Regions from separate parts of the Paraburkholderia sp. CNPSo 3281 genome, predicted to be linked through region 3. Evidence: predicted binding sites of a transcription regulator. Region 3 holds the regulator's gene; each other region holds the start of a gene.
The links. Region 3 encodes LexA, which represses DNA repair genes until DNA is damaged. Its sites were predicted from a motif close to ACTGTATNNNNATACAGT; they were not measured.
Positions count from the first base shown of each region.

Region 1 (3,205 bases), on a different contig from region 3:
GCGCGATGTTTCGATCGTGTGAAAAAGACCCTTGACGGAGTGATCCCGGCACCCTATAATTCTTTTCTCTGACGGACGCGGGGTGGAGCAGTCTGGCAGCTCGTCGGGCTCATAACCCGAAGGTCGTAGGTTCAAATCCTACCCCCGCAACCAAACGTATTAAGCAGCAAGGCCTCGTGCCAATCAATCAACCCGCTATCAGCGGGTTTTTTGTTTTCTGCGCTTCGAAACTGCAACGAGCGCCATCGCTAGGCGCCGGCTTCGCTTCCAATCGCCCAATCCACCGCAGCCTGCGCGTGCAACGCGGTGGTGTCGAACACGGGCAGTGCCGAGTCGGTTTGTCCGATTAGCAGCGTGATTTCCGTGCAGCCGAGAATGACCGCCTGCGCGCCGCGTGCCGCGAGGTCTTCGATCACGCGCTGATACACGCGCCGCGACTCTCCATCCACGTTGCCGTGACATAGCTCGTCGTAGATGATCCGATGCACGTCCGCGCGATCGTGTTCGTTCGGCACGATCGCTTCGATGCCATGCGCCTCGCGCAATCGTCCCACGTAAAAGTCCTGCTCCATCGTGTAGCGCGTGCCGAGCAGGCCCGCTCGCGTGAAGTCCGCGGCGCGCAGCGCCTGGCCAGTCGGGTCCGCGATATGCAGGAAGGGGATCGAGATCGTTGCCTCGATCGCCGCGCGCACGCGGTGCATCGTGTTCGTCGCGAGCAGCACGATATCGGCGCCCCCGCGTTCGAGCTGTTGCGCGGCCTCGGCCATCTGCACGCCTAGCGCGTCCCAGTCGCCCGCGCGCTGGAGCGCTTCGACCTGCGCGAAGTCCACGGTCACCATCAGGCTGCGCGCGTTGTGATGGCCGCCCAGACGCGCCTTCGCGTGGCGGTTCAGCAGCCGGTAATACTCGGCCGACGATTCCCAGCTCATCCCCCCAATCACGCCGATCGTTTTCATCGATTCGTTCCTTACTCTCGTGGCCTGTTCAGTCCGCACGAGTATAGGCCTGCGCAGCCAGCAGTCCAGAGACGGTCTGGCCGATCCGAAGCGGTACGGGAGCCGATAAAGGGCGCGGACAGTTGTCTTGAAAATAGCACTGTGTTTTTGTACAGTATCGAGACTGTGAACGCGCCTTCTTCCGACCTCGCGCCGCCGCCTGCGCCCGACCCGGGGCGCTCCGCCGCCGCACTTGCCGCCGCCTGCGCCCGACCCGGGGCGCTCCGCCGCCGCACTTGCCGCCGCCGCTCGCAAGATCATCCATTGCGACTGCGACTGCTTCTATGCGTCTGTCGAAATGCGCGACGACCCCTCATTGCGCGGCCGTCCGCTCGCGGTGGGCGGCCGGCCCGACCAGCGTGGCGTGATCGCCACCTGCAACTACGAGGCGCGGCGCTTCGGCATTCATTCGGCGATGTCGTCGGCGCTCGCGATGCGCAAGTGTCCCGAACTGCTGATCCTGCCCACGGCGATGGAGAAGTACCGCACCGCCTCGCGCGAGATCATGGCGATCTACCGCGACTACACCGCCGACGTCGAACCGATCTCGCTCGACGAAGCCTATCTCGACGTCACGCGCGCCCCGCGCTGCAAGGGCAGCGCCACGCTGATCGCCGAGGAAATTCGCGCGCGCGTGCGCGAAACCGTGGGCGTGACGGTATCGGCCGGCGTGGCGCCGAACAAGTTCATCGCCAAGATCGCCTCGGACTGGAACAAGCCCGATGGCCTCTTCGTCGTGCGTCCGCCTGAAGTCGATGCCTTCGTCGCTGCGCTGCCCGTGCGCAAGATCCACGGCGTCGGCAAAGTCACGGCGGCGAAGCTCGAAAACCTCGGGCTCACCACCTGCGCGCAACTGCGCACGTGGTCGCTGTTCGATCTGCACCGGCATTTCGGCGTGTTCGGCAAGCGGCTCTACGAACTCGCGCGCGGTATGGACGACCGGCCCGTGCGCGCCGATCAGGAGCGCAAGTCGGTGAGCGTCGAGACGACCTATGTGAACGATCTGCTCACGCTCGAAGCGTGCAGCGAGGAGCTCAAGCGGCTTGCGGTGCTGCTCGACGCGCGCATCGAACGCGCGGGTTGCGCGCACGCGGTGCGCAAGCTCTTCGTGAAGATCCGCTTCGCCGACTTTCAGCGTACGACGGTCGAGTGCGTGGCCGATGCCACCGATGTGCGTACCCTCCTGCTGATGCTCGAAAAAGGGCTCGCGCGGCGCAAGCTGGCGGTGCGGCTGCTCGGCGTGGGCGTGCGGCTCGAAGAGGAGAATCCGGCGCTGCGCGGGCAGTTCGCGCTCTTCGACGACGATCCCGCGGAAGATGACGGACTGGTCGCGCTCGTCTGACGCCTTCGCGTGGAGGCGGGCCACGCCGCTGGCGGCGTCATTCTGGCGCCGATAGAATCGACGCGAGTCAAAACGAAAGCGCCACGCCGCCACGCCAGAACAAGGAGCCGCAGATGGACCTGATCATTCGCCGCGCGGTGCTCGCGCATGCGCATCCCGCTGGGTATCCCACGGTGGATATCGGCATCGAGGGCGGGCGCGTTACCGCGGTAGAGCCGCATCTCACGACGGCGGCGCGCGAGGAGATCGATGCCGCGGGTGCGCTCGTGAGCGCGCCGTTCGTCGATGCGCATTTCCACATGGACGCCACGCTCTCGTATGGCCTGCCGCGCGTGAATGCGTCGGGCACGCTGCTGGAGGGCATCGCGCTGTGGGGCGAGCTCAAACCGCATCTCACGCAGGAGGCGCTCGTCGAACGCGCGCTGCAGTACTGCGACTGGGCCGTCGCGCGCGGGCTCCTTGCGATTCGCTCTCACGTCGATGTGTGCGACGCGCGGCTGCTCGCGGTCGAGGCGCTGCTCGAGGTGAAGCGCCGTGTCGCGCCGTATCTCAATCTCCAGCTTGTGGCGTTTCCGCAGGATGGCGTGTTGCGCAGCCCCGGTGCGTTCGACAATCTCAAGCGCGCGATCGCGATGGGCGTGGACGTGGTGGGCGGCATTCCCCACTTCGAGCGCACGATGGCTGACGGCGCCGAATCGGTGCGTCTGCTCTGCGAGTTCGCCGCCGAAAAGGGCCTGCGCGTGGACATGCATTGCGATGAATCCGACGACCCGCTCTCGCGCCACATCGAAACGCTCGCGGCGCAAACGCATCGGCTGAGCATGCATGGGCGCGTGGCCGGGTCGCATCTCACGTCGATGCATTCGAT
Region 1 is NZ_JAMBPS010000003.1:312,319-315,523, reverse strand. Features, by position in the region: tRNA gene M3I56_RS05390 (tRNA-Met) at 77-153, shown strand; gene M3I56_RS05385 (aspartate/glutamate racemase family protein) at 249-956, opposite strand; gene dinB (DNA polymerase IV) at 1,294-2,337, shown strand; gene M3I56_RS05375 (amidohydrolase family protein) at 2,451-3,205, shown strand, end outside.
Region 1: the regulator LexA is predicted to act here: its motif matches at 1,095-1,112, upstream of dinB (DNA polymerase IV).

Region 2 (3,205 bases), on a different contig from region 3:
TACGGGCCCGGGTATTGCCCGGGTTCGCCTGTCAGCCTCGGCGCGACGATAGCCGGCATCGACGGCGTGGGCGCTTCCATGACCTTCGCGGTCGCGAGCTCGACGACGCTGCTCGCCAGCGGCAACTGGGCCTTCGGCAATCTCGCTGGCTACAGCGGTCGCGCGTTCGGCTGGGGACTCCCGTTCTTCTTCGGGCGCCGCGTGTTCACGGCGATCGCCTCGCAGGTCACGCCCGCAGGAAGCAGACCATTCTTCGCGTTCTGAGCGCGCCGGCGGCCGCCAACGTCTCATCGGTCACAAACGACGAAGGCCTCTTGCGAGGCCTTCATGAGCGCAGGTTGCGCGAATGTCGAGCGGATGTAGAAACGCAACCGCGAACAGAGTGCGCCCGCCTTAGTCGTTCGCGGCGTTCGGGTCGGGCGTGGTCTTCGCGAGCTTCGGCGGCGCGAGCCAGCGGAACGTCGCGAGGCCCGACTCGTTGAAGGTGCACTCCGCGGCGGCCGGCGTGACCGCGGCCTTCTTGATGCCGAGTTTCGCGACCAGCGCCGCGACCGGCGTGGTCGGCTTGCCCTCCGGCGCGCCGCCCTGGGCGACCGGAGCGGTGGGAACCGAAATCGTGCCGGGCAGCGCCGCCGCCTGCACCGTCGGCGCGGTGATCGTGGTCGCCTCGTTGGCGCCCTGCGCCGTGTTGGACGACGCTGCCGATGCGGCCGAAGCCGCCGATGCCGACGGCGCCGAGGCAGCCGCGGGGGCCGACGCCGCGCCGTTCTCGAGCCGCCCTTCGATCACCACGCGCGCACCACGATACGTCGTCGCGCTATGCGTGACTTTCAGGTCGCCGAGCGTCGTCCCGGCAAGGCGGCTACGCATCGCCTCTTCGCACGTGCTGGTGTTGCGGTACTGCGCCGCGCATCCCGCGAGCAGGGTGACGGCGGCCGCGAGGCCGGCGAAGCATGCGTTACGTTTGTTCATCGCTCATCCGTTTTTCAGGCTGCGGCAATTGTAGCGTACGGGGCGGGGAATCCCTGACGGCGCTCGCGCCCGCGTGCGACCCTGCTATCATCGCTGCTGTATATCCGTACAGTGCCGCGCGTGCTTCCCGACTCTCCCGATCCGTTCTACTACCTCGCGAACTTCGAGCGTGCGCTAGCGTGGCTCGATGCGCGCTGCGCCGACCTGTTCGACGACGCCGAGCGCCGCTTCGCCGACGATTTCGCCCAGCTGCCGCAGGCTGCGCGCGCGCTCTTCGTGCGCATGCTGATGCGCAAGGGACCCCATTTCCGCGCGAGCCGTCTCGCGTACGACGAGATCGGCTGTCCGCGCGCGGCGGCGGAACCACTCGTCGCGGCGGGCTGGCTCGACGACACGCCCGCGCTCGATCTCGACGCGCTCGCCGCGCTCGTCACGAAAGCCGAACTGCAGGCGCTCGCCGCGCGCCTTGGCATCGCGCCCGAACCGCGCGCCACGCGCGCGGCAACGCTCGAGACGCTCGATGCACACTATGCCGCCGCGCCCGAGCCGCGCGACTGGCATGCGTGGTTCCCGGCCTCACCCGACACCGTACTGCTGTTCGCGAGCGCCCCGCTCTGCGAGCGCCTGCGCCTCATGTTCTTCGGCAACCTGCATCAGGACTGGTCGGAGTTCGTGCTCGCCGACCTCGGCGTCTTTCGCTACGAAAGCGTGCCCTTCGATCGTGCCTCGCGCGCGTTCCAGCGCCGCGAGGACATCGACGCGTATCTGGCGCTGCGCGATTGCCGCGACGGACTCGAGAGCGCCGCCGAGGCCCTGAACTTCGACGCTGCTGCCGCCATCGCCGCAACACTCGAAGCGCTCGACGCACTGGCCGCGCGCACGCACGCCAATGTGTGGCTGCGCGCCCGCCACGACAAGCTGCGTCACGCCACGGGGCTCGCCGCCGAGCGCGCGGGCGAACCCGCACTCGCGTGGCGCGCTTATCTCGACTGCGGTCATCCTGAATCGCGCTACCGCCGCGTGCGTGTGCTCGAACAACTGAACCGCCGCGAGGAAGCGCTGGTGCTCGCACAGACCATTGCCGAAGCGCCCGCAAACGAAGAGGAAGCGCAGCGCGCCGCACGCACGCTCGGCCGTCTCGCACGCACGCGGGCGAAGTCGAAGACGAGCGCCGAGCCGGGGTTCGCCCAGCACGAACTCACGCTGCCCGCGGCGCCTCGCGCACTGCGCGTCGAGGAAGCCGCGCGCATCGCGCTCGCCACGCCGCAAGCGCCCGTGTTCTATGTCGAGAACACGCTGATCAACGCGCTCTTCGGCCTGCTCTGCTGGCCCGCGCTGTTCGCGCCGCTGCCAGGCGCGTTCTTCCATCCGTTCCAGCGCGGCCCCGCCGACCTGCACGCCGCCGACTTCGTCGCACGCCGTGCTTCGCAGTTCGAAGCCTGTCTCGCCGAACTCGAAACGCACGCCTACCGCGACTCGATTCTGCGGCGCTATGCGGAAAAATCCGGCACCCAGTCACCGTTCGTCGCCTGGCCCGCACTGAGCGACGAACTGCTCACGCTCGCCCTCGACTGCTTCCCCGCCGCCCATCTACGTCTGTGGTTCGAGCGGCTGCTGCGCGAACCCGTTGCCAACCGCTCGGGGCTGCCCGATCTCGTGCGCTTCTCGCCGCTCGAGCGGCGCTACGAACTGATCGAGGTGAAAGGCCCCGGCGACCGTCTGCAGGACAACCAGCGCCGTTGGCTTGCGTATTGCGTGCAGCACGGCATGCCGGTTTCCGTGTTGCAGGTGCGCTGGCCCAGCCTGCCCGACGAAGCCAACGACAGCGCCGCCCAGGCGCTGCGCGCGCCATGAGCTACACCGTCGCCGTGCGCACGCTGTGCGAGTTCACCGCGAAGCGCGGCGACCTCGACTTGCGCTTTACGCCCTCGCCCGACGCCAGCGATGGCCGCGCCGGCCACGCGGCCATCGCCGCGCGCCGCCCGTCCGGCTACGAGACCGAGATCGCGCTCTCCGGCACGTTCGAATCGCTCACCGTGCGCGGCCGCGCCGACGGCTACGACCCCGCGCGCCGCAGGCTCGAAGAATTCAAGACCTATCGCGGCGACCTCGATGCGATGCGCGAGAATCAGCGCGCGCTGCACTGGGCGCAGTTGCGCGTCTACGGCGCGCTCCTGTGCGAAAAACTCGGCCTCGATACGCTCGAACTCGCGCTCGTGTACTACGACATCGG
Region 2 is NZ_JAMBPS010000003.1:381,858-385,062, forward strand. Features, by position in the region: gene M3I56_RS05685 (DUF3443 family protein) at 1-264, shown strand, start outside; gene M3I56_RS05690 (hypothetical protein) at 394-972, opposite strand; gene M3I56_RS05695 (VRR-NUC domain-containing protein) at 1,093-2,826, shown strand; gene M3I56_RS05700 (ATP-dependent DNA helicase) at 2,823-3,205, shown strand, end outside.
Region 2: the regulator LexA is predicted to act here: its motif matches at 1,068-1,085, upstream of M3I56_RS05695 (VRR-NUC domain-containing protein).

Region 3 (3,205 bases):
CTTCGCCGTGAGCGCCGCCGGGACCTTGTCCGAACGCGGACGGTAGAAGTTCTTCGCGGCGATCTCCTGGCCCTCTTCGCTATAGAGGAACTGCAGGTAGGCCTCAGCCTCCTTGCGCGTGCCCTTCTTGTCGACCACCTTGTCCACCACGGCCACCGGCGGCTCAGCCAGAATGCTCACCGAAGGCACGACGATCTCGAACTTGTCCGGGCCGAATTCCTTGAGCGAGAGAAATGCTTCGTTCTCCCATGCAATCAGCACATCGCCGATGCCGCGCTGCACGAAGCTCGTCGTGGCGCCTCGTGCGCCCGAGTCGAGCACGCCCGCGTTCTTGTAGAGCTTCGAGACGAAGTCCTTCGCCTTCTGCTCGTTGCCGCCCGGCTGGTGCAGCGCATACGCCCACGCCGCGAGATAGTTCCAGCGCGCGCCGCCCGAGGTCTTCGGATTCGGCGTGACGATCGAGACACCCGGCTTGGTCAGATCATCCCAGTCCTTGATGTGCTTCGGGTTGCCCTTGCGTACGAGGAACACGATGGTCGACGTGTACGGCGACGCGTTGTCGGGCAGGCGCTTTTGCCAGTCCTTCGCGACGATGCCCTTGTTGGCGAGCGCGTCGATGTCCCATGCCAGCGCGAGCGTCACGACGTCGGCTTGCAGGCCGTCGAGCACCGAGCGCGCCTGTGCACCCGAGCCGCCATGCGACTGCTTGATGGTGAGCGTTTCGCCCGTCTTCGCCTTCCACTGCTTGATGAAGGCTTCGTTGATGTCCTGGTACAGTTCGCGCGTCGGATCGTAGGAGACATTGAGCAGCGATGTATCCGCGTGAGCAGCCACCGGCGCCATGGCCGCCATCGTCGCGACGCCGACGAGCGGCGCAACGCCGATCACCAGTTTTGCCGCCAGTGTTTTCAGCCAGCCCGCGCGCCCCGTATGTGTCGTGCCCATCTATCTGTTCTCCGTTCTCGTGTGTGCTCGTTTGCGCCCATTGGTGAAGTGCAGCGAACGATGGAGGCCAGTCTAGCGATCTGCTTACATTATTAAAAATGATGTTTTTTCATTTTTTAATACGCAAAAGTGGTAAGGACAGAGGAAGTCGCTGCTGGAGCGCGGTTTCATCCGCGCAAACGCGGGAAAGCGGCCTGATGGCAACGCTCAGTCGACGAACTTCAAGTAACACTTGAAAAGTGGCGAGTACTGTATAAAAATACAGTTACCTGTTCAAACATACAGTGGCGCCATGACCAAACTCACCGCACGACAGCAGCAGGTTTTCGATCTGGTTCGCCGGGCCATCGAGCGCACGGGCTTCCCGCCCACGCGCGCCGAGATCGCGGCGGAACTCGGCTTCAGCTCGGCGAACTCCGCGGAGGAGCATCTGCGCGCGCTGGCGCGCAAGGGCGTGATCGAACTGGCTGCGGGCGCCTCGCGCGGCATCCGCCTCATGCCGGGGCCCGACGACCTGCCGCATCAGTTCACGCTTCCGCACGCGAGCATCATGCAGCTCTCGCTGCCGCTCGTTGGCCGCGTCGCAGCGGGTAGCCCGATCCTCGCGCAGGAGCACATCTCGCAGAACTACATGTGCGACCCGGCGCTCTTCTCGAGCCGACCCGACTACCTCTTGAAGGTGCGCGGCCTTTCCATGCGCGACGCCGGCATCCTCGACGGCGACCTGCTCGCCGTGCAGAAGAAGGCCGAAGCGAAAGACGGCCAGATCATCGTGGCGCGTCTTGGCGACGACGTCACCGTGAAGCGCCTGAAGCGCCGTCCGAACGGGCTCGAGCTGATCGCCGAGAACCCCGATTACGACAATATTTTTGTCGAGGCCGGCAGCGCGGAATTCGCGCTCGAAGGCATCGCGGTTGGGCTGATCCGCCCCACCGAATTCTGAGCAATCCGTCTGCGCGCAGTTTGCACATTGTTTGCGCACCCTCTGCGCACTACCTGGAGAGAGTCATGGAACGTCTTGCCCGCTTGCTGCCCTTCCGCCAATTCGGCCGTCTTCGCCATCTCCGTGGTATCGCCTCGTGCGCGGTCCGCGAAGTCCGCGATTCGGCTACCGCACTGAGCGGCTCGCTCTTCGAAGACTCGCCAGAGATGGTGGCGGCCAGCACGGCCGACCTGCCGGTGCTGCCCTCGGCCCAGCCAGCGTTTGCGCGCGTGTCGCTCAACAGCACGCTCAACACCGAACAGCCCATGCGCCGCGCGCCCGTGCGCGTCTATCAGGGTCCGTCGCGGCTCATCCTCGTCGGCACGGTTGACGCGGTTTGCCGCGCGATCGACCGCTGCATCGCCGAGCAGCACAGCGACCTGCCGGCTGCACTCGCGAAGTAAGCCGCAACGCTGCTCAAATGTGAGAAGAGGTTACAGGCGGGATCGTTTGGCCTGGTTTGCGGTCAACACCGTGTCTAAACGATTTGCCCTATGCCGATGACGGAATCTCTCTCGACCCCGCGTAAGACCCAAGGCTGGAAAAAGCCGGTCGCAATCACGGTTGCGCTCACCATGGTGGTTGCCGCGATCGGCTACGCCTATGCGTCGCCCTATATCGCGGTGAAACACATGAAAGCCGCCGCCGACGCGCGTGACGCCGTCGCGCTCAACGAGTACGTCGATTACCCTGCACTGCGCCTGAGCCTGAAACAGCAGGTTGGCGGGATGCTGCAGCGGCGCGTCGAGGGGCAGCACAGCAGCAATCCGCTGCTGATCCTCGGCGCCGTGATTGGCGCGGCATTGATTAGTCCGCTCGTGGATGCCTACGCCACACCGGAAGGCGTGGCCGCCCTGCTCGATGGCATGCCGCCGACGGGCAAGCCCGGCGACCGGCCGCACGCGCCGCCGCCAGCAGAATCCGGCGCGCCATCCACGCAATCGGCAGAACCAGCTCAATCGGCACCCGCACCCGCCGCGCCACCTGCTCCGGCGGCATCCGGCAACCCCGCGCCCGAAGCTCGGCCGGTGACCACGGCCGGCTATCGCGGCCTCAATGAGTTCGCGCTCACGTGGGACCGCGGCAATACGGGCGAGCACTACGCCGCCATCCTGCAGCGTCACGGGATCTTCTCGTGGAAGCTCTCGGCGGTCGAGCTAAACGAAGGAAACGTCTCGAACTGAGACAGTTCGGAAGTGACAGCGGAGCCAGGCCGGTTCTGTGCGAACCGGCCTGCTTGATCCCTTACGCGGCGGCTTGCTGCTTCTTTTCCTCAGC
Region 3 is NZ_JAMBPS010000016.1:100,112-103,316, reverse strand. Features, by position in the region: gene M3I56_RS18150 (sulfate ABC transporter substrate-binding protein) at 1-945, opposite strand, end outside; gene lexA (transcriptional repressor LexA) at 1,238-1,888, shown strand; gene M3I56_RS18140 (hypothetical protein) at 1,954-2,331, shown strand; gene M3I56_RS18135 (DUF2939 domain-containing protein) at 2,422-3,111, shown strand; gene M3I56_RS18130 (universal stress protein) at 3,173-3,205, opposite strand, start outside.